4 regions of the Halomonas sp. 113 genome follow, and region 2 is predicted to be linked to each of the others. Evidence: predicted binding sites of a transcription regulator. Region 2 holds the regulator's gene; each other region holds the start of a gene.
The links. The regulator FNR, encoded in region 2, switches genes on or off when oxygen is low (the NO sensors DNR and NnrR bind a similar motif). The targets are predictions, from matches to a motif close to TTGATNTANATCAA.
Positions count from the first base shown of each region.

Region 1 (7,207 bases), 1.7 Mb from region 2:
GCCACGTATTCATGAAGCGCTGGTTCAGCAGTACGGCGACATTGACCACTATTTCAGCGAAGTCGAGGAGCGCCCCTTTGCCAGCGCCTCCATGGGGCAGGTTCACCGCGCGACCACTCATGAGGGCGAAACGGTCGTGCTTAAGGTGCAGTACCCCGGCCTTGCTGATGTTTTGGAGAGCGATTTAATCCAGGTGCGACGCATTATGCGTTTAGGCCGCTGGTTCAAAGTACCCCAGGCGCGTTTGGATGCCCTATTTGAAGAGCTTGCTGAAAGCCTGCGTGGGGAACTGGATTATCACGCCGAAGCTGCTGCGTTGGCCCGTTACCGTGAGCGCTATAAGGATGATCCACGGCTAGTGATTCCCGAGCCTTTGCCAGCGCTCTCCGGCCCTCATGTGCTGGCGATGCGCTACGTGGAAGGAGCGCCATTGCGCGAATTAGCCGAGGCAGATGACGAGACGCGCCAGGGCATTGCCGAGACATTAGCAGACTGGATTACCCAAGAGCTGTTTACCTACGGCGAACTACATGCCGACCCCCATGCGGGTAATTTCGCAGCCGATGCCCAAGGGCGGCTGGTGATTTACGATTTGGGCGCGGTAATTGCGGTCCCCGATGCGCGCATAAAGGCGATGATGCAACTGTTGGATGCCACCTTGAAGCATGACCCCATGGGGATGGACGAAGCCTTGATGCAAATGGGTGGCCGCCAGGGGCAGGGCGCGCCGCTGGCGCTCTATCGTGAATCCGCTGAATGTATCGCGCCACTGTTTGAGCCGGGCGAGCAGGATTTCAGCGATGTGCGGGTGCACCGTCGCCTGCGCGAGCTAACTCCTAAAGTGTGGGCGGCGATGGATCGCCTACAGCCTCCCGCAGAAACGCTGCTGCTTTCCCGGGCGCTGAACGGTCACTATTGGAATTTAGTGCGTTTGGGCGCGCGACTGAATATGCACGAGCGCACGCTTCCGCTATTACATCGAGCCTATTAATGATCAACCGATTGCCACTGCGACCATGTCGGCCTTCATGCTAAACTATGCCGCTTTTAAACAGGTCATTGTTTAATTCGATATCGTTGAACACGACATCGTTTAACAAGCTATCCTGTCACAACATGGAGACGGCAATGCTGGCGGTATGGGTCGATCAGCTGCTGGGATTCGCCTCCGGGGCACTCTCGGCAATCAGGCAACAAGAACACTATCCGGATTTTATGACCTGGGTGCGTGCCAAAGGCGCGGATTCATTTGAAGGCGATGTGTCCATGGCCCAAGCGCTGGCACCAGTGCTGTGGTCGCAAACACCGCTAGAGCGGCTCGACTTTGCCTGTGAGCCCCTCGCCACGCCGGGGCGTAATGAACCGTGCTGGTGTGACTCAGGGCGCAAATTCAAGCAGTGTTGCTATCAGATCGAGTTTCCCACTGAGATCCCCGATCAGATGATGTGGATGCTCTCGCTGCGCGAATGGAAGGGCGCGACCCTGAAAGCCGCGTTGGATAGCCGACAGGCTCCGGCTCAAGCGCTACTGGAAGCCGGGTTGATTGCTGCTGAAAGCGGTCAGACGGGCCGCGCTATGCAAATCCTTGAATCACTCTTCGATGGTAGTGACTGGTCACGGCTGCCTGAGCAGGCCGAGCCTGCCTTTGAAATCCTGCTGGATATTTATCAAGAGCGCGGTTTTAGCCGTAAACGTGCTGACCTACTTGATGATGTGATGGAGCGGGGGCCGCTGTTTTTGCGCGGCGTGGCTCTTGAGCGTTTATGCCTGATGCACTTGGATAACGATGACCTGGATAGTGCCCGCGGTGCCTTTGTGAAGGCTCAGCAGGCGCTGCCCGATTCGCCTACCTTGGCCTACATCGAAGCCATGCTGTTGCTGCATGAAGGGCACGAACAGGAAGCCAAAGAGCGCGCCAATTTCTGGTATCGTCGCCTGGTTCGCCAGGGTGACCTGGATGAAGATCAGCTGGATTTTTTAGCCGCGTTGGCGGATAACCCCGGTGCGACGCTTGCCGATCAGTTGCTGAGTGCGGAAGAGGATCTGGCAACGCCGCTGGTAGCGCTTCAGGCATTGCTGGCCGCGCTGCCCACTGCCCCCAAAATCGATGTAAGCGCCGACCCTGAAAGTGGGCGATTGCTATATAACACCAGTGCTCGTGAAGAGACTCTGTTTGCCGCTTGGCATGAGCAGTTTCAGGTGTTGGTGGATGAAGACGTAGCGTTGGGCTTCCGAGATGACCCCTGGGGCAACGCCATTGAGTGGATGTCGGCACTCTGTGCACATCCCGAGTGGCTGGACGCCCCACAGGTAGTGCAAGACTTAACGTTGGCGCTCACCAGCCGCTTTGGCAGCCTGCCGTGGATGGCCCCAAGCCTGCTGGAACCATTGGCGCTGCGCCTCTCAAGGTGGTTGGAACAAGCCCGCGCCGAAGGCGACGGCAACCTTTGCTGGGACGATGCCAACAACGCCATGCTGCTACGCACGGGGTTAGCGTTGGTGGTTGGCATGGAGCGCGGGGCGCGACAGCACTCCAGGGAGCTCGCCGAGGAGCTACTGCTGATCGACCAGGAGGATAGCTTGGGCCTGCGCGAGCTGGTACTTGACCAGCTGCTGCGCGATGATCGCAACGAGGAAGCGTTGGCACTTGCGGAAGAGAGTGACGACGACGGCTCGCTGGTACTGGGGCTTTTGATGGGTAAAGCCCTGGCACTCTATCGGTTAGAGCAGCGTGAGGCGGCAGAAGCGGCGCTAGGCGATGTGCTTGGCCATAACCGTTACGCGTTAGAGCTAATTTGTGCAGAGAGCCCGCGGCCTTCCATGCCTCACCCCGATGGTCAAGTTGACCCCGGCTCCCGGGCGGAAGCGTGGCAGTACCGCACCTTGATGCGCGATCAGTGGCGGACTACGCCAGGGGCCTTGGACTGGCTCGAAGCACACCGCTAGCCTAAACCTTCAAGCCTGCTTAAGCAGGCTTGGGGGTAGGTACTAACTGCTTGTCTCGGCTGATCCAAATTGCCAAGATAATGGCGGGAAGGCCCAATAACGTTGCGATGACAAAGAAGCTTGGGTAGCCCTGAGAGGTTACGACCAGCCCACCAAAACCGCTCAAAAACTTTCCTGGCAGCGTCATTAGTGATGAGAACAGCGCGTACTGCGTTGCAGTATAGGCGCGTGATGTGAGACTGGAAAGAAAGGCGATAAACACCGCACTGGCTAAGCCATTGGCAAGGTTATCGCCGATAATCGTCACCACCAGCATGGGCAACTGATTACCCACCACGGCAAGCACGGCAAACAGCAGGTTAGTTACCATCACCAACCCCGCGCCGAAGATCAGCAGCGGGCCAATGCCGTAGCGCGCCACGCATAGCCCGCCTAGAATTCCACCGGTAATGCTCATCGCAATGCCGAATATATTGGTCACGTTAGCAATCTCTGCCAGCGAGAAGCCCAGGTCGATATACAGCGGGTTGGCCATGGAGGCCATGGCCAAATCGCTGATTCTAAATACGGCAATAAACACCAAAATCCACAGCGCTTTCACTCCATAGCGGCGAAAAAAGTCGGTAAACGGACAGACCAGTGCACCAATGCTCCAGGCACCCAGGCGGCGTAACAGTTTGGGCTTACCGCGGCTGGCGCGAATAAACGCCCGTACCTTAGGCTCATGGATAAGTTGAATAGAAAGCGAAGCGCGCTTCGGTTCAGGGCGCAGCAGCACGGTGAGAACGCCAATGCCCATTAGCGCCGCCATGCTCATGTAGGCCACATCCCAAGAGGCAGAGGCCGCGATATACAGTGCGCCGGCACCGGCGGCAAGTAAGCCACCGCGATAGCCAATAATATAGGTCGAGGCCATGGCGGCCTGAACATCGTCATCGGCGGACTCAATGCGATAGGCATCGATAGCGATATCCTGCGTCGCTGAGCCAAACGCCACCAGCAGTGCAAAGAGGGCCACCCAGCCGAGATTACCCACCGGGCTCAAACCGGCCAGCCCCACTAACCCCGCAACGATCAACCCCTGGGCTAACAGCATCCAGCCGCGGCGTTGGCCGAAGGCGCGGGTCAAAATCGGGAGCGCTAACCGGTCTACCACCGGCGCCCAGAAAAACTTGATCGAGTAGAGCATGCCAATCCAGGCAAAAAAGCCAATTGCCGCTACCTCCACGCCGTCGCTACGCAGCCAGGCGGAGAGTGTTGAAAACACTAATAAAAAGGGTAGGCCTGCAGAAAACCCCAAAAACAGCATGGTAATAACGGGGGCACGACAATAAATAGCCAGCGCAGCAAGCCAAGTGCGCTGGGGGGTGGGGTTTAACATTAAACGCTACTCCTGGTGGAAAGACGCTGGCAACGGCCAAGTGATAAACTGAGGCAGTGTATTTATCGCAAAGTGCTATCACAAAGTTCTATCGCGAAGTTCTATCACAAAACCGACAGCTTACCGGAGAGGAGTTTTCCATGTCGATTACGGCGCATCAGGTAGTTACCTTGCACTATGTCCTCAGCGACGTGCTCAACGATGGCAGCAAGCAGGTATTGGATGACTCCCAGGCGCGCAATAAGCCGCTAGAGTATTTGCATGGCCACGACAATATCGTGCCAGGGTTGGAGAGTGCACTAGCAGGTCAAACCGTTGGTGCCGAGCTCAGCGTTCAACTAATGCCCGCGGATGCCTACGGTGTGCGTAACGAAGATTTGGTGCAAGAAGTCAGCCGTGGCTCTTTTGGTAACGCTGAGTTGGAACCGGGCAGCCGCTTTCAAACTGAGGGCGAAGCCGGGCCGCAAATTGTTACGGTACTCAAAGTCGATGGCGACCGCGTCACCGTCGATACCAATCACCCCCTGGCCGGGCGCACGCTGAACTATAAAGTCACCATTTTAGACGTACGCGAAGCTACCCGTGCAGAATTAGCTAAAGGCCATCCGTTACCACCAGGTACCGAACACAGTAAAGTCGAAGACCGCAAGGTGCTGTAGGTTAATAGCACCCAAAAATTGACCAGTATCAATTTCCTGTTTAACCGCTTACCCCCGCCTGCCGTAACTTGATCTAGGTCAGCATTCTTCTGCCGTTGAGTGGCTAGTATGAACGCATACATCACGGCGGGGGGATTCACCATGTATTGGGATGACACAGTTATTTTCGGCTTAGTGACCGTCGCGTTAGTGATCGTTTTTATGCTGGGGTGGGTGGGCTTCGTGATTCGTGATCATCTACGTAAAGATGAGCGTAAAAAGTAGCTTTCCCACCTCGTGTAAACCTTGTCAGGGGAGGGGGTTTGCTATCGCAGTAAACCTCCTGTTGCCAGCCCACCATGGGCTGGCTTTTTTTTGCCTGAAATGTGCTGAAAAGTTGCAATCGCATAGCGTGCGTTAATGAGCAATGCAAGGCGTGCTCTGGTAAAGTCCATTGAAGCAATGACTACACTAGGATGCTTTGTCATGAACGCAGTTGCCTTACACCACAGCCCGTGGGGTCGTGTACGTGATCGGTTAGCGTGCGCGTTAATTGTCGTGGGCATAATACTTCCCGCGACTGCCTTTGCCCAGGCAGTAAATATGATCAACGGCGATGTCACTCAAAAGGTCGCTTTAAGTGACTTGCACGACATGTCTGATACGACGTTTACACTCTATGACCCCTATCAAGGGCGCGATGTGGAGATGCAGGGCGTCGAGTTTCGCACCTTTCTGATTGAACAGTTTGGCGAAGTGCCCCCGGCGCTTCACTTTACCGCTTGGGACGACTACGAGGTTACCTTAGAAGGGTGGGACGACCCTAACTGGTACCTGATTAGCTCTGAGGATGGCGATCCGCTCACCATCCGTACGCGAGGCCCTGTGCGGCTGGTAGAGCGTGACTACAATAATCAGGGCAAGGGTGATCGCGACGTAGAAAACCTGCGTGAGTTCAATGACTGGATCTGGATGATTCGTAGCATAGAGGCGAAGTGGTGACATCCAAAACTAGGCCCGTCGCGCAGCCCACAGTTCGTCCCCGGCCTTTAGCTCGCCAGCACCGCTATTTTACGTGGTTATCATTGAGCTTGATGAGCTTTTTGGCACTTATGGTGTTGATTGTTTATGAATCGCGCTGGGTATACCCCGAAATACAGGCTTATTTCAGCCAGACGGGGAGCCTTACAGGTCAGCAGCTTTCTACTCGGGCACGGGTCTACCTACAAAATGCCCAATCCGAGCTATTGAGTGACCAGGCAGAGCAAGATGCGCTGGATGCCGCAGCCTTGGATATTGACCTGGCCTACGGCTTAGCCGATGTGCACATTTATCGGCGTGAATATACCTGCGTTGAGCCTAGTTTGAAGGAGTTGGATCGGCTGGTGGCGCTGCTCGCGGCGCGGGGCATTGACCGTATCGCTGCGGCGATGGCGTTGTTCGCACCGATTCAATGCTTAACCCATATTGAGATGGATCAGCTTGATCGTCGGGGCGCAGCGATTAACGATTTTTCCGAAAGCACCCGTCAGCATAGTCAGGTGCTGACCTACTCCAGTTTATTGATCTTTGTGATGGGCTTGGCGTTTTGGTGGCTCCATGAGCGCCAGCTAAGACGCACTGATCGCGCCACTCAAGAGACCTTCGAGTGGATGAAACGCGCCATGCGCGACCCGCTCACCGGGATCGGTAATCGCAGCGCTTTGCATCAGGATGTGTTGGTGCAGCAGCACCAGTCGCTGGGGCTGATTCTGGTCGATATAGACTTTTTTAAACAGTACAACGATGCCTACGGGCATCCGCAAGGCGATACCCTTTTGCGCCAATTGGCCACATTGATTGGTGAAACGCTGAATGATGAAGCGCAGCTCTACCGCTTGGGAGGCGATGAGTTCGCGGCACTACTTCACTGCCCGAACACCGACACGCTGAAGCGTTACTGCCGTCAGCTAATTGAAGGGCTGCGGGAAGCTGGTTTTGCCCACTCTGCCCATCCGGATAAAAAAGGCGTGACGTTAAGCGTTGGCGGGAGCTGTTTTGTAGCCGATGAAGCAACGTTTCCCTACGCTTACGAAGCCGCCGACAAAGCACTCTACCGGGTAAAAGCGATGGGCCGTGACGGTTGGCAGGTTACTGAAGACGCATAACGTCTGTGTACATAGGGGCGAGTCTGCCCAGCAGTTCATTACGTGCGCCAAGGGCAATACCCTCCGCCTGCATAGCCGCATCGAGATGTTCCACC
Region 1 covers NZ_LR881453.1:2,232,530-2,239,736, forward strand. The annotation lists gene YERSI8AC_RS10440 (ABC1 kinase family protein) at 1-991, shown strand, start outside; gene YERSI8AC_RS10445 (SEC-C domain-containing protein) at 1,129-2,946, shown strand; gene YERSI8AC_RS10450 (AmpG family muropeptide MFS transporter) at 2,966-4,327, opposite strand; gene YERSI8AC_RS10455 (FKBP-type peptidyl-prolyl cis-trans isomerase) at 4,468-4,986, shown strand; gene ccoM (cytochrome c oxidase subunit CcoM) at 5,095-5,250, shown strand; gene YERSI8AC_RS10465 (hypothetical protein) at 5,452-5,967, shown strand; gene YERSI8AC_RS10470 (GGDEF domain-containing protein) at 6,060-7,112, shown strand; gene YERSI8AC_RS10475 (group I truncated hemoglobin) at 7,096-7,207, opposite strand, start outside.
Region 1: a site for FNR is predicted at 5,055-5,068, ahead of ccoM (cytochrome c oxidase subunit CcoM). Genes of this name have one in related genera too.

Region 2 (7,207 bases):
ACCAGCGCCCAGCCAGCAGACCAGCGAGCATCGGCTACTTTCGGGACGGTGAAGAAGCGAATGATAACGTGGGGTAGACCGGCAGTACCGACCATCAGCGACAGGGTAAACAGCACCATGTTGAGTTTGTTGTCCACATCGGCGGTGTAGTCGCGGAAGCCAAGTGCGCTAACCACGTCATCCAATTTAGCCAGCAGCGGAATGCCGGATTCAGTATGCGTGCTGAACATACCGAACATCGGAATCGGGTTGCCGGTTAGTTGGAAGGCAATAAACACCGCAGGAATGGTGTAAGCGATGATTAGCACGATGTACTGGGCTACCTGGGTATAGGTAATGCCTTTCATACCACCAAATACGGCGTAGAGGAAAACGATCAGCGCGGCTAACCAAATACCCCAGGTGTTGCTGACTTCAAGGAAGCGAGAGAACGCTACGCCCGCACCGGTCATTTGACCGATAACGTATGTAACCGACGCCACAATCAAGCAGACGATAGCCACTAAGCGAGCGGTGTTGCTGTAGAAGCGGTCGCCGATAAAGTCAGGCACGGTGAACTTACCAAACTTACGCAGGTAAGGTGCTAGCAGCATCGCGAGGATAACGTAGCCACCAGTCCAGCCCATCAGGAAAGTAGAGTTGGCGTAGCCGCCTGAGGCTAGCAGGCCCGCCATGGAAATGAACGATGCAGCTGACATCCAGTCCGCTGCGGTGGCCATGCCATTGGTGATCGGGTGAACCCCGCCCCCCGCGACATAGAAGTCTTTCGTTGAGCCGGCGCGCGCCCAAATCGCAATGCCTATATACAAGGCAAAAGAGGCGCCGACGAACAGTAAGTTAATTGCAAACTGGCTCATACCGGCTTACTCCCCAAGGCCAAATTTTTGATCGAGCTTGTTCATCTTCCAGGCATAGAAGAAGATCAGCACGATAAACGTTAGGATTGAGCCCTGTTGTGCAAACCAGAAGCCAAGATCGGTACCGCCAACCGGAATACCGGCGAGCAGCGGGCGAAAAAGGATAGCGCATCCGTAAGAAACAAATGCCCAAACAGCCAGGCATCCGAAAATTAAGCGGACGTTTGCTTTCCAGTATTCAGCAGCGTTGGTTTTGTCATCTGCCATTGTGTTGCTCTCCACTTGTGATTTTTAAGGTTGGGAAAGTTCACGAGGAATAGCGTGTGACCCATCAGGGCAATCGCACGTCTAAAGCCACCCTATCGATAGGAGTGGTGAGTCAGCTTCTGTTAGCACATCACCTTATTATTCGATATGAAATGTCGAGTTAGTTAGTGACGTGCGATTACCCTGCATGACTCATTGTTAATACTGGGCAATAAACGTCAAAAAATAAATCCCAGACTTTGGTATCAATAAACGACGAATTGGCTTTTGGTAAGATGCATGTTATTGAAAATACGAGTTTTTAGAGGCTGTTTAAGCGAATTTTGTAGGCGTTTGAAGAGCTATAGGACGATAGTCTAGTGAGCAAATAAAAGCAGTTATTGGCTACTTTAAATACATGTCCTGGGTTTTGCCGGAAGCACGGTTAGTAAGTGTCGATACTTTGGTCGTGTATCAAAAGTCGCTTCGACTTTAGCGTGATAGCTAAAGGTATAACAACGTTCTACTTGCTACTTGGGAAGTGAATCCTTTATACCCGTACAGCCACCTTCATATAATAATCGATAAACGTTTTTGAAGCGCTGGAGTAGGTCAGTTTATGTGGGTCAGTATCGAATCACGATGTTTATTTGTTATTTCTTATGTCTGCTTGCTCGCCATTAGGCAAAAAACGGTTAGTCGCAGTCTCGTTTAATGAGGTCATACGCCATGGTCGATGTGGATCTATCCCAACTGCCGTTTACGCTCCTTGACGATGAGGGGCGTGACCACATTCGTCGTGGCATTGACCTGGCCTATTTTGATCGTGACGAAATCATTTTAGAGACTGGCCAAGCGGGTGAGTTCGTTTATCTGATCCATAAAGGCGAAGTGGCGGAAATCGATCCTACATTGCCCTCATCTACCGCGCGTATTGGTCACTACACGGCAGGGGACCTGTTTGGCGCGATCAGTATTCTCAACGGTAAAAGCCGCTACCGCTTTAAGGCTGAACAGGAGTGCCTGTGTTACCTAATGCCTAAAGCACTGTTTCAGCAGCTGTGTCGCCACTATCCTGATTTCAGCAGTTTTTTTCGCCAATCGCTGACCCATAAGGCGCGCCTGATGACCGAAAAGCGCGCCGAAGGTGGCGTCACCATGTCAGGCTTTATGCTGGCCAAGGTAAGCGAGTGCATGCGTGCGCCACTGCTGATGGCAGCGACGACCGATATCGCTAGCGCTGTAAAACAGCTCAACGAAAGTCACGCCGACAGCCTGCTGGTGTCGACCCAGGACGACACCCTCGGCATGGTGACCAAAACCGATCTGCTCAACGCCTTAGTGCTAAAGGGCAGCGCGGTAACATCATCGGTGGATAAGATCGCCCATTTTAACTTGGTGACCGTCGCACCGGATCAGTACTTATTTGAAGTATTGGTGCTGATGACCCGCCATAAAGTGGCGCGGGTGGTAGTGATGGAGCAAAACGTCTTGAAAGGCGTTGTAGAGCTCACCGACGTGCTTAGCTACTTCTCAAGCCGCAGCTATGTGGTGAGCCTGCAGATCGAGCAGGCGACCAACTTAGAGGCGCTTTCGGCTGCCAGTCAGCGCACCCCGGAGCTGGTCAAAGCGCTGATGGCCCAGGGCGTTAAGCTGCGCTTTGCGATGGATCTGCTTGCGGCACTAAACGGCCGTATTATTAGCAAGGCCTGGGAGTTCACTGTCGATAAGCGCTATCACGAGCAGAGCTGCATGATGGTGATGGGCAGCGAAGGGCGCGGTGAGCAGATTCTAAAAACGGATCAGGATAACGGCTTGATTCTTGCCGATGAAACCCAGTGGCCTGATCTTGCCAGCCATATGCAAACGCTCACCGATACCCTGATTCAGCTTGGTTACCCGCCGTGCCCCGGCAACATTATGGTGTCTAACCCCGAGTGGGTGGCCACGGTATCCCAATGGAAAGGTAATATTGCCAAGTGGGCCAGGGAGCGTGATGGCGATAGCCTGATGAAGCTGGCCATTATGCTCGATGCTCATGGCGTGGCGGGCAACCCGAGCTTGCTTGAGAGCGTGCGCGATGAGCTGTTTGAACGCTGCTCGGGCGATGAGCTGCTGCTTTCCTATTTTGCCCGCACGGCGCTGCGCTTTTCGACGCCGCTGACGCTGTTTGGTTCGCTGAAAAAGCCTCAGCACGGTATCGATATCAAGAAAGGCGGTATTTTCCCTATCGTGCACGGTGTCCGCACCATGGCGCTTGAGCGGCGCATCAAAGCCACCTCGACGTTTGATCGCTTGGATGCCCTGGTTACTGACGGCCGGTTGGATCGCCGTTTTGCCGATGACCTGGGCGAAGCGTTGGCGCTCTTTTCTGAGCTGCGCCTCAAGCAGCAGCTAAGTACGCTGGAAACTTCTGCGGATGCGAAAGAAACTAACGCCCAAAGCAGCAGACGCGCTAACCGTGTCGTGGTGCAGAACCTCTCTTCCCTGGAGCGCGACCTGCTGCGCGAAGCGATGCATATTGTCAAAGACTTTAAGCAGCGGCTTTCCCACCGTTACCATTTGGAGTATTCGTGAGCGGAATGCGGCTGTTAGATCGACATGTGACGCTATTTAGCGGCTCGCTGCGCACCTTGTTAAGGCGTGAAAGTGACCGGCGTCGTTGTGCAGACTCCCCCTATGCCTGGCTGTTTCAGCCCTATATGGGCGAAGAGCTGGTGGCACTCGCCTGCACCGCAACGCCCACGCAATCATCACCTGTGATCAGCGTGGCGGCAGTGGTGCTGAGCCATCAGCAGGTGCATACCAGCCGCGCTTTTGTGATCACCCTTGGCAGCGCGAAGCAGCCCGCGAGCGCAACGCTGCGCCGTCATCACTTGCTGTGCGAGGCGGGGGAGATACTGCTACCAAACAGTGATAACTTGAGCGCGCTAGTAGAATTTATCGGCAATCGGCCCATCGTTGGCTGGCAGTTAGAGAAGCGCATTGGAGCATTGAATGCACTGCTCAGTAAGCGGCTGAATTTTGCCCTGCCCAACGCCCAGGTCGATGTGGCAAAACTGCATCAGCGCCAACTGCGCCGTTTGCACCCGGAGGTCGAAGCGCCCAGCAGCTTCGCCCAGGCGTTGGCATGCTGGCAAGTACCCGTCATGGGCAAGCAGAGTGTGCTTGGAGAGGCCACCGCCAGCGCACTGCTGTATATGCGCCTGCAGCGTATTATGGCGCAGGCTGCTTAGGGAGGAGCGACGAGTAGTTGGGTCAAGGCGAAGAGTGTTGTTAGAATAGCGCCCAATTATTTATTTGTAGCGCCTCTTCTCTTCACCATACCCTCGGCAGTGCTTATACCATGCAATCTCTTGATCACTTTGATCCTGCTCACCTTGATACGGTTGGAGCCACCCCAGCTAACGCTGAGCACGACCAGCCTGAGCTGGCTGATGCGAAGCAGAAGCGTGAATTTAACAAGCTGCAAAAGCGTCTGCGCCGAGAAGTGGGCAATGCGATCATTGATTACCAAATGATCAATGAAGGTGATCGCGTAATGGTCTGCCTCTCCGGTGGAAAGGACAGCTACACGATGCTGGAGATTTTGCGCAATTTGCAGCGCAATGCGCCGGTCAATTTTTCGCTGGTAGCGGTCAATCTGGATCAAAAACAGCCGGGTTTTCCCGAGCACGTATTGCCTGCGTATCTGGATAAGCAGGGCGTGGAGTACCACATTGTCGAGCGCGATACTTACTCGGTGGTAAAAGAGAAAACCCCGGAAGGTAAAACTACCTGCGCGCTTTGTTCACGGCTGCGGCGCGGCTCGTTGTATGGCTTTGCCGAAGAGATTGGCGCCAATAAGATAGCCCTGGGCCATCACCGGGAAGATATTCTCGAAACGCTGTTTCTCAATATGTTCTTTGGCGGCAACCTGAAAGCGATGCCGCCAAAGCTGCTATCCGATGATGGGAAGAATATCGTTATTCGGCCGTTGGCCTACTGCAAAGAAGCGGATATTGCTGAGTTTTCGCGGCTGATGGAGTTCCCAATCATTCCCTGCAACCTGTGCGGCTCCCAGCCTAATATGCAGCGTCAGGTGGTCAAAGAGATGCTCGCCGAGTGGGACAAAAAGTTTCCCGGCCGCCTGGAGAGCATGTTCAAGGCTGTCACCAACATTTCCCCTTCCCAGTTGGCTGACCGCAGCCTGTTCGATTTTGAAGGCCTTGAGGCCAAGCAAGCAGAGCTACTGGCGGGGCGTATCCAAGCCTTTAACGTCAGCTAGCTGTTTGTTCTTCCTCTTCGGCGAGGGTAATCAAGCGCGGCATATCGAGAATGTTGACCTCTCGCCCGGAAACCGCCACCACGCTTTGTTGCTGAAAGCGGCTTAAAATGCGGCTGACGGTTTCCACCGCTAAGCCCAGGTAGTTGCCAATATCGGCCCTCGGCATTGAGAGGCGAAAGCTGTAGGGCGAGTAGCCCCGGCGACGAAAACGATCCGAAAGGGTAATCAAAAAGGTGGCCAGCCGTTGATCGGCGGTTTTGCGCGAGAGTAGGCGCATCATGCGTCGGTCATCGCGTAACTCTTTGCTCATGCTCCGATACAGCTGGCCACGTAGCTCAGGGATCTCTTCTGAGAGCAAATCCAGGCGGTCAAAAGGAATCTCGCAGACCGTGGTCGTTTCCAGGGCGATAACGCTACCGGGGTAATGCTCTTCGTCAATGCCATCCAACCCCACCAATTCACTAGGCAGGTAGAAATTGGTTAGCTGCTCGCTGCCGTTACCTTCGGCGGTGACCTGTTTCAAACTGCCCGAACGGACTGCGTAAACGCTGGTAAAGGTGTCGCCCTGACGAAACAGCGGCTCGCCTTTTTTGAGTGGTGCACGGCGACGAATAATAGCGTCGAACTGCCCCATATCGTCCAGCTCAAGGGCAAGCGGCAAGCACAGAGAACTCAAGCTGCAGGTTTGGCAGCGAGTTTCGTGGAGTAGTGAGCGACGACGGCTCATGGGTTCCAACATGCGTTGCTCCTTGAGTGGGTCACACTTATCAATTAGAAAATCCTTACTTATTATAGTCGCTTTAGCATGCCTGCAATAAGGTGATTAAACAATCTTAGAATACCGTTGTCCCGTTTGCCCGGAAAGGTGGGTATCAAACGCCATCGCTATATGGCGAATCAGCAGCCGCCCCATCGGCGTGGCGTTAAGCTGATCACCGCTGCGGGTCAGCAGGCCATCCTGTTCGGCGCTCTGCAGGCGCTCGAGCGCTGGCGCAAAGTAGCGGGGGGCATCGATGTTCCAGCGTTGACTAACGGCGGCCAGGTCAATGCCCATATCGCACATCAGCCGCTCAATCACATCCCGGCGGATCAGGTCGTCATCACTTAAGCGTATGCCACGCACGGTGGCAAGCTGCCCCTGATCCAGCGCCGCTTCGTAGCGGGCCAGATCGCTAGGATTCTGCGCATAGACGTCATCAATACGGGAAATCGCCGATACGCCAAGCCCGATTAAGTCGCACTGAGCATGGCTGGAGTAGCCCTGGAAGTTGCGCTGCAGCGAGCCTTCGCGCTGGGCAATAGCCAGGCTATCGTCAGGGCGGGCAAAGTGATCCATACCGATATGCACATAGCCAGCTGCGGTGAGCATTTCGATGGTGGTGCGCAGAATCGCTAGCTTCTCTTCTCCGCCTGGCAAGTCATCGACATTAATGCGCCGCTGCGGGGCAAAACGCTCGGGCATATGCGCGTAATTAAACACAGAAAGGCGCGCCGGGTTGAGCTCGATCACCTGGCGTAGGGTGTTGGCAAAGCTCTTTTCAGTCTGAAATGGCAAGCCATAAATTAGGTCGAGATTGAGCGAGCGAAAGCCCAGGCGATGCGCCTCCTCCATCAGCGTTTCGGTAAGTACCCGAGGCTGGATACGATTAATCGCTTTTTGCACCAGTGGACTTAAATCCTGAACGCCCAAGCTGATGCGATTAAAGCCGAGGGATTCGAGATGGCGCAGCGTAAACACATCCGCTTCGCGAGGATCTATTTCAATCGCGTAATCGCGATCAGCAGACGACGAAAGACCAAAACGGGCGTCCAGGCGATCAATCAGGTCACCCATCTG
Region 2 covers NZ_LR881453.1:3,895,987-3,903,193, reverse strand. The annotation lists gene YERSI8AC_RS18480 (sodium:solute symporter family protein) at 1-857, opposite strand, end outside; gene YERSI8AC_RS18475 (DUF4212 domain-containing protein) at 864-1,124, opposite strand; gene YERSI8AC_RS18470 (DUF294 nucleotidyltransferase-like domain-containing protein) at 1,833-3,680, shown strand; gene YERSI8AC_RS18465 (DNA polymerase III subunit epsilon) at 3,686-4,339, shown strand; gene ttcA (tRNA 2-thiocytidine(32) synthetase TtcA) at 4,450-5,370, shown strand; gene fnr (fumarate/nitrate reduction transcriptional regulator Fnr) at 5,363-6,109, opposite strand; gene hemN (oxygen-independent coproporphyrinogen III oxidase) at 6,194-7,207, opposite strand, start outside.

Region 3 (7,207 bases), 1.4 Mb from region 2:
TACCCTGAATACCGTGGCGAGTACCCAGCAGGTACTTGAGCATGTACTCATGGCCCTTACCGGAGCTACCCAGCAGGTTGGAGCGCCAGATGAACATATTACGCGGGAAGTTCTCTGGCGCATCCGGGTCTTCCGCTGCAAAGCGCAGTTCACCGCTCTTGAGCTGCGCAACGGCATAGTCGGCTGTCGACATGCCTGCAGCCTCGGCTTTTTTCGCTAGGCGTAGCGGGTTAGTGTCCAGTTGTGGTGCTGACGGCAGCCAGCCCATGCGCTCAGCGCGCACGTTAAAGTCAATCAGGCTACCGGGGTAATCCTCGGCCTTGGCCAACGGCGAAAGAATTTCTTTAATCTCGAGCTTCTCGTAGCGCCACTGGGAGGAGTGACTATAGAAGAAGGAAGTAGAGTTCATGTGGCGCGGCGGGCGCTGCCAGTCGAGGCCAAAGGCCAAAGGCGTCCAGCCAGTCTGCGGACGCAGTTTTTCCTGACCAACGTAGTGGGCCCAGCCGCCACCGCTCTGACCGATACAACCACACATGACCAACATATTAATCAGGCCGCGGTAGTTCATGTCCATGTGGTACCAGTGGTTCATACCGGCACCAACGATGATCATGCTACGGCCGTTGGTTTTATTGGCGTTATCGGCAAATTCACGGGCAATCCGGGTGCACTGCTCTGCAGGGACGCCGGTGATTTTCTCCTGCCACGCGGGGGTATAGGGGCGAATCTGATCAAACGAGGTCGCGCCATCATCTTCGCCGTCGCCGACAAAGCCACGGTCGATACCGTAGTTGGCACACATCAGATCAAAAACGGTGACCGCCAGCATTTCGCTGCCATCGGCTCTCTTTAACCGCTTGGCGGGCAAATTGTGGAACAGCAGGTCGTCAGCAGCGCCGACACCGGCCCCTTTGACGTGTTCAAAGTGTTCGTGCTCAATGCCACCGAAATAAGGAAACGCCACGCGAGCGACGCTATCGTGGTGATTGGCCAAACTCAGTAACGGCTTGATCTCGGTGCCTGCGGCGTCCAGCGATTCCAGGTTCCACTTGCCCACTTCGTCGCCGGTTTCGCCCCAGCGGAAACCGATGGAACCGCGTGGTACCACCAGTTGGTCACGGGTTTCGTCCCAGGCAACGGTTTTCCACTCGGGATTGTTTTCCTGGCCCAGGGCAGCATCAAAATCACTGGCACGCAGTTGGCGGCCCGGTGCGAAGCTGCCATCTTCACGCACTTCCAGTTCCACCAGGAACGGCATGTCGGTATAGCGCCGCACATAGTCAGTGAAGTAAGCACTCGGGTTATCGAGGTGGAACTCTTTGAGGATGACATGGCCCATGGCCATCGCCAGGGCGGCATCGGTGCCCTGTTTGGCGGACAGCCATTCGTCGGTGAGTTTGGAAACCTCGGCATAATCTGGGGTGATCGAAACCGTCTTGGTGCCCTTGTAACGTACTTCGGTAAAGAAGTGGGCATCCGGGGTACGCGTCTGGGGCACGTTGGAGCCCCAAGCGATAATGTAGCCGGAGTTGTACCAGTCAGCGGACTCGGGAACGTCGGTCTGCTCGCCCCAGGTCATCGGTGACGCCGGCGGCAAATCGCAGTACCAGTCGTAGAAGCTCATGCAGACGCCACCAATCAGCGAGAGGTAGCGACTACCTGCGGCGTAACTGACCATGGACATGGCAGGAATCGGCGAGAAGCCGAGAATACGGTCGGGGCCGTACTGCTTGGCGGTGTAAACGTTAGAAGCAGCGACCAGCTCGTTGAGCTCGTCCCAGTTACCGCGAACGAAGCCGCCCATGCCGCGAGCACGTTTGTACTGTTTGGTCTTGGCGGGGTCTTCGACAATAGACGCCCAGGCGTCGACCGGATCTGGGTTAGCCTTGAGCGCTTCGCGCCATAGCGCCAGCAACGGCTTGCGAATCAACGGGTACTTGAGGCGGTTGGCGCTGTACAGATACCAGGAGTAGCTGGCGCCGCGCGGGCAGCCACGCGGCTCATGGTTAGGCAGGTCGGGACGGGTACGGGGGTAGTCAGTCTGCTGGGTTTCCCAGGTAACTAAACCGTTCTTAACGTAGATCTTCCAGCTACAGGAGCCGGTGCAGTTCACCCCGTGGGTACTGCGTACTACTTTGTCGTGCTGCCAGCGGGCACGATAACTATCTTCCCACTGGCGGGATTCGCTGCGTAGCTCACCGTGTTCGTTGGCAAAAGGCTCGCGGGACTTGCGGAAGAAATTCAGCCGATCTATGAAGTGACTCATGGTCGATCTCCAGGCTCCTCGGAAATTTGCATACCCGACAGTGCGGGTTCCATGGAGTGGATTCTGCGTGATCGACAAGCGAATTACTGCGTGATTACCTCCATATACACCCTGTCTACCCCCAAGGTGATAGAGCGGCCAACGTAAAGGAATAGACAGTTGGCACTGTTGAAATTACACCGTGCGCGAATAACGGTTTTCCGTTGGTTTCAGGTAGGCGTCGAACGCCATGGCCAGGTTGCGGATCATCAACCTCCCTGAAGGCAGCACCTCGATGTCATGGTCGCGCAAAGCAATTAACCCGTCGTCCGCCATCTCTTCGAGGCTCGCCAAGGCACTCGCGAAGTAGCTGCGAAAATCGATATTGTGCCGGGCCTCGATAGCGGCAAATTCAAGGCGGCCGTGACACATCAGAGTATTAATGACATCGCGGCGCAGGCGGTCGTCATCGCTAAGGCGATAGCCACGGAAGACCGGTAAACGCCCTTCATCCAAGCGATGCTGATACTGGGCAGTTTCCTTGACGTTTTGGCTATAGGTATCGCCCACCTTGCCAATCGAGGTAATGCCCAGCCCAATCATGTCGCAGTCGGCGTGGGTAGAGTAGCCCTGAAAATTGCGCTGCAGAGTGCCATTTTCACGGGCCAAGCTCAGCTCGTCATTCGGAAGGGCGAAGTGATCCATGCCGATGTAGACATACCCTGCGGCCGTCAGGCGGTTAATCGTAAGCTCCAGCAGCTCCAGCTTGCGCTCGGGTGGCGGCATGTCTTCGGGGCGAATTAGCCGCTGAGCTTTAAACAGTTCGGGCAGATGGGCGTAGCTATAAGCGGCAATGCGATCCGGTTGCAGGTCAATAATCTTGGTTAGCGTCGTATCGAAACTCGCCACTGTCTGCAGCGGTAAACCGTAGATCAGGTCAACGCTGACCGATTCAAACCCCGCCTCGCGGGCAGCCTTGACCAGGGATACCACCTGCTCTTCGCTCTGGACGCGATTGACCGCTTGCTGCACGTCGTGATCGAAATCCTGCACACCGAAGCTCAACCGATTGAAGCCCAGCGCGTAGAGCTCGTACACCTGTTCGGGTGTCACGGTGCGAGGGTCTACCTCCAGCGAGAATTCACGCTCTTCAGGTGCGGCGAAGTGAAAGGCTTCGTCCAGCGCCGCCATCAGTTCGCTTAGCTGGGCGTTGCTTAAATAGGTTGGGGTGCCGCCGCCCAGGTGCAGTTGGGTCATTTGGCGGGTGGTATCGAACAGCGCTCCCTGAGCACGTATCTCCTGTTTTAACCACTGGAGGTATTCGGCGGCTCGCTCGGTATTATGAGTAATGATTTTGTTGCAGGCGCAGTAGTAGCACAGGCTTTTGCAGAACGGGATATGCACATAGACCGAAAGCGGCTTGGGTACTGCGACCCGATTACTGCGCTCGGCGGCGCTACGGTAATCATCCTCGGCAAACGCGGCATGAAACTGGGGCGCAGTGGGATAAGAAGTGTACCGCGGGCCTGGGCGGTCATATTTCTCTACCAGGGGGCGATTGAAGAGCAGTTCATCTTGCATGATTGGAATAGGTCTCTGAGGAATAGGTCTCTGAGGAATAGGTCTCTGAAAAGGGGCTCTAGAAGAGTTCTCTGAAAAAGGTCTCTGAGAAATAAATCTGGAAGTGGGTGCAGCAAGCATTGGTTAATATTCATACAATATACGTTTTAAAAACTGCCTGCATCCAGCTTGCCTACTCTGCAGCGTTATCCTCTTTTGAAAGCCACCCCAATATGACCTGTGTCAAAAGCCGACAAAAAATAGGTGACTAAAATGCTCGGACTTTTCCCGCAAGGAGTCTCGCTATGGAGCTTGTATGTCCCGCTGGCAACCTGCCCGCCCTCAAGCGCGCCGTAGATGAAGGTGCCGACGCTGTCTATTTCGGTTTCCAGAACATCACCAACGCACGGCAATTCGCCGGGCTAAACTTTACCGACAAACGTGCCCGCGAGGGGATCGATTACGCCCACCGACATGGCAAACGCGTTTTTTGCGCCATTAATACCTATCCCCAGCCCGATGGCTGGCAACACTGGACTCGGGCCGTAGACCAGGCCGCCGAACTGGGCGTGGATGCGCTGATTCTCGCCGATATGGGACTGCTCGACTACGCTACTCGCCATCACCCCGAGATCTCGCGGCACCTTTCAGTGCAGGGTTCGGCAACCAGCCATGAAGCGCTTCGCTTTTACCACCAGCATTTCGGCATCAAGCGCGCCGTACTGCCAAGGGTGCTGTCAATCACTCAGGTACGCGACCTGGCCAAGCAAACACCGGTAGAACTGGAGGTGTTCGCTTTCGGCAGCCTGTGCATCATGGCCGAAGGACGCTGCTATCTCTCCTCCTACCTGACCGGCGAATCGCCCAATACCCGGGGCGTCTGCTCGCCAGCGGCTCATGTCCGCTGGGAAGAAACGCCAGAGGGCTTAGAGTCTCGCCTTAACAATGTTCTTATCGACCGCTACGCCGAAGGCGAGCGCGCGGGCTACCCCACCCTATGCAAGGGTCGCTTCGAGGTGGCGGGCGAGACCTATCACGCCATTGAGGAACCCACCAGCCTCAATACCCTGGAGCTATTGCCGGAGCTACGCGACCTGGGTATTAGCGCCGTCAAAATTGAAGGTCGTCAGCGCAGCCCCGCCTATGTCTCTAAAGTGGCCGGGATCTGGCGCCAGGCGCTCAACCGCCTAGAGGCTCAGCCTGAGCGCTTTGATCCAGAACCCGCCTGGATGGCAGGCCTTGCCGAGCTTTCCGAAGGTGCCATCACTACCCTAGGCGCCTACGAACGCCGCTGGAAATAGGAGCCTACTATGCCGAACACTACACCTCCCCTATCACCGACCTTATCAACCGGCCCTCTGCAACTCTCCCTCGGGCCGGTGCTTTTTTACTGGACTCGGCAACGCTACGCCGACTTCTACCGCGAGGCGGCCGACTGGCCGGTAGAGATTATAACCCTGGGCGAAACCGTCTGCTCGCGGCGCCGCGATATGAAACTGGACGACTGGCTAGGCATTGGGCGCGAGCTCAGCCAGGCGGGCAAGCAGGTAGTACTCGCCAGCCAGACCTTGGTCGAGTCCGAAGCCGACCTGCGTGACTTGCGCAAGCTGTGTGACAACGGTGATTTTATCGTCGAGGCCAATGACCAAAGCGCCCTGCAACGACTCTCCAGTGCCGGACTGCCGTTCATCGCCGGTGCTGCGCTCAACCTCTACAACCCGGCGACACTGGGCGTTATGGCCCGTGCCGGCATGCGGCGTTGGCAAGCGCCGGTGGAAATGTCACAGCAAGACTTAGCCAAACTTATTAACGATTGCCACCAGGCAGGCGTTCCCCACCCATGCGAAGTATTCGCCTACGGGCATCTCCCCTTGGCCTGGTCGTCACGCTGTTTTACCGCCCGGCGTCACCAAACACCCAAAGACCGCTGCAAGTTCGTCTGCCAAAAGTACCCCGAAGGCTTGGTGCTACGTTCACAAGAGTCCCGGGATGTTTTTACCCTGAACGGTATTCAAACCCTTTCCAGCGCCTGCCAGGATCTGCGCCATGAACTTATGGTCATGGCGGATATGGGGGTATCAGTGGCACGTCTCAGCCCACGGGCGGAAGGCATGGCCGAGGTGGTCAAGGCTTTCGATCAGTCCCGCCACGGCAGGTTAGCTACGCCCGATCCTTTGACACTGGTGGATGCTGAAATCTGCGACGGTTACTGGTATGGCCGACCGGGTATGGATAACACCCGCACGATGACCGGCTAAAACAATAGCCTAGGCGCCACCACGCCTTACTATTTTTCCCCACCATTTTTGACCTGGGTCATTTATTGCAAAATCCTGAACGCTTACCCTTTAACACCATATATAGTATTTATTTTTATTAAATCTAGCATATATAGGTGAATTGGGTGAAAAGCTCCACAAGCGTTCAGGTAGCAAAGCATCATATTGACGTCGCCTCGACGGTCAATGAGTACCTCCAACGCGCCGACTGGCGTGTTCACGCCAATGCCAACCAGGGCTATTCATTGGGCGGTTTAATCCTCAACGTCTCGGGCAAGTTGATAGCCAACTACTGGCTCGATGAGATTTACCCCCACACCGTGGGGGAAGCTCATAGGGAAGGTGATTTGCATATTCACGACCTGGATATGCTGTGCGGCTATTGCGCCGGCTGGTCGCTGCGTACTTTGCTGCTAGAGGGATTTAATGGGGTACCGGGACGAGCCGAAAGCCACCCGCCCCGCCACCTTTCAAGTGCCCTGGGGCAAATGGTTAATTTTCTTGGCACCTTGCAGAACGAGTGGGCCGGGGCACAAGCCTTCAGCTCTTTCGATACCTATCTGGCACCCTACGTGCGCAAGGACGGCCTGACCTACGCGCAGGTTAAGCAGGCGCTTCAGGAATTCATCTACAACCTAAATGTACCTTCGCGCTGGGGTAGCCAGACGCCCTTCACCAACCTAACCTTCGACTGGGTCTGCCCCGACGACTTGCGCCATCAGGTACCGGTTATCGGCGAAGAGGAGCAGCCGTTCAGTTACGGCGAACTGCAGGTTGAAATGGACTTGATCAACCGGGCCTATTTGGAAGTCATGGAGGCCGGGGATCGCCACGGGCGTGTGTTCACCTTCCCGATACCCACTTATAACATCACCCATGATTTCGACTGGGAAAGCGACAACGCCGAGCGGCTCTTCGCACTGACCGCCAAGTATGGACTGCCCTACTTTCAAAACTTTCTCAATTCGGATCTGGAACCCCACATGGTGCGTTCCATGTGCTGCCGCCTGCAGCTTGATTTGAGTGAACTGCTCAAACGCGGCAACGGTCTGTTCGGCAGTGCGGAGCAAACCGGATCGTTGGGAGTAGTGACGATCAACTGTGCCCGGTTGGGTTACCGCTT
Region 3 covers NZ_LR881453.1:2,462,117-2,469,323, reverse strand. The annotation lists gene YERSI8AC_RS11525 (nitrate reductase subunit alpha) at 1-2,266, opposite strand, end outside; gene hemN (oxygen-independent coproporphyrinogen III oxidase) at 2,441-3,826, opposite strand; gene ubiU (ubiquinone anaerobic biosynthesis protein UbiU) at 4,111-5,106, shown strand; gene YERSI8AC_RS11510 (U32 family peptidase) at 5,116-6,063, shown strand; gene YERSI8AC_RS11505 (ribonucleoside triphosphate reductase) at 6,201-7,207, shown strand, end outside.
Region 3: a site for FNR is predicted at 4,039-4,052, ahead of hemN (oxygen-independent coproporphyrinogen III oxidase). Genes of this name have one in related genera too.

Region 4 (7,207 bases), 520 kb from region 2:
AGAAGTTCAGCGTTTGCTGCGTTTTTCATAATGCGGGCTCTTGCCGGACCGACACCATAAATTTTTTCAATTAAACTTTCTTCAGTATTAGCGTGCAAATTTTCGATTGTTTGAATGCCTGCAGACTTAAGTTTCTCTTTTTGCCATGATGTAAGCACAGCTAAAACATCAATTGATTTCTCAAGCAATGACTTCAAGGACTCTTTGTACTGAAGTTCATCATCGGCCTTTAGCAATACATCACTGCCCGAATATGAAGGGTGGTTTTTACCAAATTCAGGGAATTTTTTAATTGAAAGATTTTTATAAAATTCAGCAGACTCTCCATGCGGACTACTTTCAAGTGAAATTATACAACCATATTTAATTTCATACCTTGTTCCTAGTTCTGCTCTAGTAGCCCTGACTGCGCTGTCAACCATTCGAATAATCCCTGTATAGGTCAACAACCTTAAAGACTCTTTAACGGCCTCCGGTGAATCTTTGTGCAACCAAAAGTAAATCGTTGACTCGTCTAACCCTTTCTCTTTTCTTGAGTTATTATAAGCTTCAACCCGCGGCACTACTGTATTCTCTAAAAAATCTCTCCCCCAATCAATTACTCCTTGATGTCCTTTATATTTCTCACCTAGTTCAGTGTGCTCTAACCATATTTGATTTCTATAAAATGACTTAATCACTGAATTAACATTTGAAGTGTTGATCTTTGACAATTCCTGAAGAGTTCTTAACAACATTCTAGGGTTGCCGCCTGACGAAAGTGCCAAGGTATTAAATAGATCCCTTTGTCTATCAATATCTAACTTCAGCTTATCATCAGATTGTTTAAATACTATATCTTTAAAATACTGTAGGTAATCGGAATCAGATATATTTCGTTCTATTTTTTTATAGACACAATCGTGAATAAGTTCAAACGAATCCCCAAAATGAGTCACTCCTGGGTATATAGCTGCATTACAACTTATAAATGGCGATCTAAGATCTTTAAATAGATTGAAAAATTGTCTCTGCTGTTCCGGTCTAAAAACATGGGCGGCTTCATCGAAAAAAAACACGACTTTGTCTATCGAATTTTCTTCGCAAATCAGCAGTATCGCTTCCTTCACATCCTCTATGTCTGGAAGAGACGAAATATCTAACTTTGAATCCCCCTTATAAGAATCCTCAAACATCTTGACGATTTGTTTTAAGCTTACCTGCACTCCGTCATCAGTATCGCTTTCATCATTACTAAGAAGGTTTGCAGTTAAACCAGAAACCACAACCCCTTTTCTCCTCAGCTTATTTAGCAAATATTTTAGAGTTTTAGCCAGCATCCAGTGGTAAAACTGAAGATTATCTTCAGTTGTTATAAGCGAACTCATATTAAACGGTACAAAAACCGTTACATTTGCACTGCTTTCCTCCTCTAACTCTAACTCTGCCACTCTCATTAAAAATGACTTACCAGTACCTCTAGACCCCTCCAACAAGCACGGCTCATTTGACTTCAGAGCTTCCAATATATTTCTATCTGCAGAATTTACAACGGACAGATTCAAAATATCCGACTGTTTAATACTTTCTGTTCTAAGGTGAAATTCACTCATTTCTTTTCCTATGCACTACCAAATAGTTTTCTTATCTCAGAAATATGACTAAATTCCTCTGGGATAAATTGTAAAGATTCTCGAGTAGCTTCATCGATTAATCTCGTGTACCGACATACAGCAACAAATAAAATAACTTCTGAAACAGACTTAAAGCTGTCAAAATAGAATTCTAATAAGTCCGGTTTATAGCCTAATTTAAGACCACTTTTCTCCCAAGTCTCATTATTACCATGTACATATTCTGAGAGTTTTCTATAGGTAGATATAGCTTTATCTCTATACCCATCCGTATATGAGGAGCATTCAGTAAAGAACGCATTTGAAAACCTTTTGGATAATACTCCATTTTCTTCATCTACTAGTTTTGACCATTTAATATCAGTACGGCCATCGAGCCATTCATGCAATTCCATTTTATTGACTGAGAAATACATTGTGGCCAATCCCATCTCTAGTGCTAATCTTAATGAGGCAAAAGCCTGCCGGTATAATCCTAGAACCAAATTTAGAGTTGCCGATTCAAGCTGCGTACTAACTGTAACTAGCATTTGCTTTTCTTGAGGGTCAAGCAAACAATCTGAAAACTCGTAAATACATGAAGATAAGTGATGTAGAGTACCTAGCTTTTCTTTTTCTCGAATAGTTTCACTAAACACTTGCTGAGAGTCACTATTTAGTTTTGACAAGTAGTCTTGTATATCCATAAATCTAGAGTGCTCCCTCTTTGGAAATTTAACAGTTTTATTTATGCGCATGCGTGTTAACTCAATGATCATTTTTTCAAGAAGGCGCATAAGCATACAGCGCCTTCTTATAAACCATTTTTTTACCGAAATTTAAAGCATACTTTTCCAGAAATATGCGCACTCATAATGCAAACGTCACCATAAAAACGCGCAGTGTTGGCTAAAAGCTCCCGCAAATTATGGTTTCAGTGAACGTCCTCTTTGGATCTAAAGGTGTCATTTGCTAATTTGCTCATAAAGCGCCACCTTACCCGTTGCTTCCATCCCTTCAATCGGCTGTTCGTAGCTCCAGGCAATATCTTTATTTTCGCCTAGCGAGAAATACACCGTGCTGCCTTTAAACGGGCAGTGGGTCGTCGTTTCTGAGGTGTTAAGCAAATCCATCCGCACGTCTTCGCGTGGGAAGTAGTGGCATGGCGGGTAGCCGCGCTCGCGGAGTTCGAGAGCGTTGGTCGAGTCGGCAAGCAGCTTGCCATCAACATGCACATGCACGCGTTGGCTAACGGGATGAAGCTCGATGCGAGGTGCCTGTGGCATTAAGTTGTTCCCTGCGGCTTTTTTAGCTCTAGTAAAATGAGCCTAGCAGCAAAGTTCGTTGAATCCCATGCTCTACTCATCACACTTTAGGCTACGGCCATGACCTGTATCATGTTTTTGCCACTGCTCTCTAATTCACTACGACTGCCCTAACGCTGCCGTGCTCTCGCCCTTGCCTGAGTAGTAAGAATTAAGCCGGTTACAATCAGCCCAGCCCCAATAAAATCCGCCACGCGCAACGGCTCCCCTAGTATTAGATAAGCGAGTAGTACGCCGAAGAACGGATTAAGAAGGTGGTAGCTCGATGCCGTCGAAGCGCCGCTGATGCGAATCAGCACTAGCCAGAGACTCATCCCACCGATAGTGACGACAAGTACCAGATGTGCAATCGCTATCATCGTAGCGGTAGAAGGCACGGCAAGCGGCTGCCCGAACACCATTGCCATGGGAAGAAGAGCGACAGCGCCCGCTATGGATTGCCAGAAATTAGCCTGCAAGACGGGAAGGCCTGCGCCTTGGCCGCGGAAGAACACGGTGCCACTGGCAAAGGCGAGCATGCCCCCAGTCGCCATAAGAACTCCCCAAATATCGACCTGCACCCCGCTAGCAACGCCAGAGATGACCACCACTCCCACTAAACCCAGCGCCGCACCGAGTAACTTAATTGGGGAAAGGGGTTCTACGCCCCACCATGCTGATAGCAAACTTGTGGCTAGTGGCGCGTGCAGCTGACAATCACAATAACGACCTGGGGGCGAACCGTTTGCAAGGCGACAAAACTCAGCCCCAGGTATAGAGCGTTGTTAAGAACGCCGAGCAGCAATCCGCGCCGGATAGCGATGCGATCCCCATGGGTTGACCAGTTGAATCCGCCACAACTAAGGCAAATGAGCAGCATCAGTAACGCACTCAATAAGAACCGGATGGTGAGCAGCGTAAAGGGGTCGAAATCAGTCAGTGCAATGGCACCAGCTATAAATGCCGAACTCCAAACAATACTGAAAATGATCACCAAACCAGTTAATACGAAATTGTTCATGCAGCCCCCTAAAAGCGCCAGCTTGCTTTTGCTTCATCGCCATAAAACTGATGGTGCATGGGAGTTACATGCAGTGGAAATTAATTATTAACCATTCATAATTAGATAAATTAATGTTCAATGCGGAGATGCAGTGTGTTTGATTGCCAACCTTCCCCCTTGGGCGATAGGCGAGTCACGCTGGAACACCTGCGCGCTTTCGTACTGTTGGCCGAAGGCAATGGTTTTCAGCAGGCAGGTCTTCAGTTGTACCGCAGCCAATCAGCGGTCACACAAAGCCTAAAACGGCTAGAGGAAATACTCGGCTGCAAGTTACTGGAGCGTCGCCAAGGTCACATCCTTGGCTTGACGGCAGACGGCGAGCGGTTTCTTCCCGCCGTCAATGAGATACTTGCCCGTACGTCTGAGGCGGTGAGTGCCATGCAGCAACCCGAAATCGCCGGACGTCTGCTGATTGGTGTTCCCGATGATTTCAAGGTGGTGGATCTACATGGAGCCATTTCCCGCTGCGCCGAGCTAAACCGCAATCTGCGTCTGGAAGTTGTCTCTGCGCTCTCCTCGCAACTGCTCCACCAGCTCGACAGTAACGGCCTTGATCTCGCCATATTCAAGTGTGTGGGAGACTTCACGCCAAGCGACCCGCGCTGGCAGTGTCATCTGCTGCGGCGAGAGCCTCTCCATTGGGTGGCCACGCAACGGCATGATTTTGACCGTATGTCTGATATACCACTTGTTATCTTTCCTGATGGCTGTTGCTACCGAAGCGCAGCACTCGCCGCATTGGATCAGCCCGGAAAGCACGGCTACAGCGCTTATGTCAGTGCCTCTTATGACAATATTCGTGCCGCTGTGTCGGCTGGTCTCGGCATCGGTGTGCTGCCCGCCAGTGCGCTTGCTGAAGACCACATTATTCTAGGCAAGCGGGAGGGATTTCCGGAGCTGCCGATGGTTGAACTCGTGATGGTTCAGGCGTCACAGAAGCGTGCCACCCAGCAACTGGCGGACTTCCTTACGCTTTCGTCGGCAATGAAGTCACAGGCGCCAGCCCTCCCCTAGCCGCTGCTACATCGCCCTGATATGGGTGTCGGTTGACGCCAACCCGACAAACTTGCTTGCTGAAGGCCCGCTATTTATTCTTAAGTATACTGTTATTTGCGAGGCGGGAGCGTTGGTGTGTTGAGACGAGGGGCGAATGAAGGAAACACATCGCGAAAAGATCTTTCGAGCCCCTTTTATAGTGCCTTCAGTGACAGCATGTGTCGCTCGCGCTGAGTGGTATCAATTATCCATGGATAATCCTCTTCTATTTCTCGTTGGCCCCAAAAATATAATTCAAGCCACCGTAGCCATTTTCAGGGATGTGCTTCCAAAAACGCATCGTACGACGGTCAAATTATGTAAAGCGAGCTTTACTATCAGTCTGAAATTAGCTAACGTAAAGCTTGCTTTACACTTGAGGCTACATAGATGAAATACCTTTACGAGTTGGGCGCTGCGTTAGCGTGTTACATGGTTGTGCTGGTGGCATCATTGATCGCTCTGACACAATTTCAGGATGCCGATTTTGTAGTTCGTGCGGCCATCACCCTTTCCCCAGTTATCCCTGCGGCCTTTATGTGTTGGGCGGTAGTTCGGCAGTTGCGACGGCTAGATGAGATGCAACTACGCATTCAGTTCGAAGCTCTGGGGTTCGCCTTCGCAGCCTCCGCTCTGTTCACGTTTAGCTATGGGTTCATGGAAAACATCGGCGCGCCTCATCTACCATGGTTATGGGTTTGGCCCGTAATGGCGATGATGTGGATTGTTGGATTAATGATCGCTAAGAAACGATATCAATGAAAAACAAGCTTAAAGAGCTGCGAGCTCAGCACGATTGGTCGCAGCAAGGTTTGGCTACTATCTTGGGCGTCTCTCGTCAGACGATTAATTCGATTGAAAATGGCAGGTACGACCCAAGTTTGACACTTGCTTTTCAAATTTCTCGCGCATTCGGTTTGCCCATCGAGAAAATTTTTGATGATGAGGATCACTCGGCCTGATCCGAAGCAGCCTGTTGATTCATATTAGGGATGCTAAGGCCTAGTATCGTTATTTCCATGCACGCGGCATATTGGTTTCGATATGTATTATGTCTCCATCAGTGCGAGTAGGTACGGCGCCGTGAGGTATACCCCCTCAATTAGTAAGTTTTGAATATCGTCAAAGGATCTTTTCAGGTCGGCTCTTAATTGCTGCCATCAACCGTTTCCCGGCCATAGTGAAAGACCGCTCAGGCTCGCTAGCAGCGGCATTCGGCCAGGAGCAGTCTCAAAGCTAAGCTTAAGCCGTCCCAGCCAAGATAGTGTCCGCGTGACGCGAATGGTTAGTTGCTTCACGACTCACTTTTTAGAGCCCAGCACTGCGTAATTGTCCCGGACTGTTCATGTTCAACTACCATGTTGGTGCTACTTCTTGAGATTACAGTCAGGGTCTTCTCTTCAGAGCTCAGCGGCGCATTAAGAAATTCCGTAACCTTGTTAGTATATCCATCTTTGAAATGTCCGATTTTGTCGAAATCCTTTACTACATTGAACGCACGCCCGTCGAGGTAAAACTGGTTACCCTGTACTTTGGCCACACCCTCTTCTTCGTAGGAGAACTGAGCAAACACCTCTTCATCATCTAGATGGCTATAAATTATTTTGTTTGAAGCAACATATGAAAAATCTTCAGCGTATTGAATATTGCTTACAAATGTTTCTCTTACGCTTTGCTGAGGGTACTCATATTCATGGGTGCAGTTCCAACTCCCCCCACCAAATATGGAAATTCCCGCTATGAGTAACTCAAACATCTCAGCATCTCCTACACCTAACGAGGCTACATAAAAAACCGATTTCGAGTCACGTCTATCGCCTGTCGTCCTTTTTTTGGCTCAGCCAGTCATCTGGCTGAGCCATCCTGGTAATCCCCTCTTCTCGCCCAATTTTTTGAATGTGTCCGACCACTCTTTAGGCACCGGAGGACATCTTGCAGCCATCAATGACAAGTCCTGTTCGTGGCACACCAGCACAGCGTGTTCAAGGGTGCCTGGCTGGAGCTGATCTTGGTAGTTGAGTTGATCGCCACCATGGCGTTCTGATCGTAGTGATAAGCCTTGAAGCAGGACATACTGGTCACTCCTCATTTGTTTTCTCCAACCTACCAAAACTTAGTATCAGTGGGGTTTTGCTACAGCCTCCAGAGGCTTATTTTGCGTTTTTTGGAGCGAAGCGACAGCAAAATAAGTCCTGCTCGCTTATCTTGTTATG
Region 4 covers NZ_LR881453.1:3,378,993-3,386,199, forward strand. The annotation lists gene YERSI8AC_RS15905 (hypothetical protein) at 1-1,592, opposite strand, end outside; gene YERSI8AC_RS15910 (hypothetical protein) at 1,601-2,389, opposite strand; gene YERSI8AC_RS15915 (DUF427 domain-containing protein) at 2,558-2,878, opposite strand; gene YERSI8AC_RS15920 (DMT family transporter) at 3,028-3,450, opposite strand; gene YERSI8AC_RS15925 (EamA family transporter) at 3,591-3,917, opposite strand; gene YERSI8AC_RS15930 (LysR substrate-binding domain-containing protein) at 4,053-4,973, shown strand; gene YERSI8AC_RS15935 (hypothetical protein) at 5,385-5,756, shown strand; gene YERSI8AC_RS15940 (helix-turn-helix transcriptional regulator) at 5,753-5,956, shown strand; gene YERSI8AC_RS15945 (hypothetical protein) at 6,289-6,750, opposite strand.
Region 4: a site for FNR is predicted at 2,978-2,991, ahead of YERSI8AC_RS15915 (DUF427 domain-containing protein). Genes of this name have one in related genera too.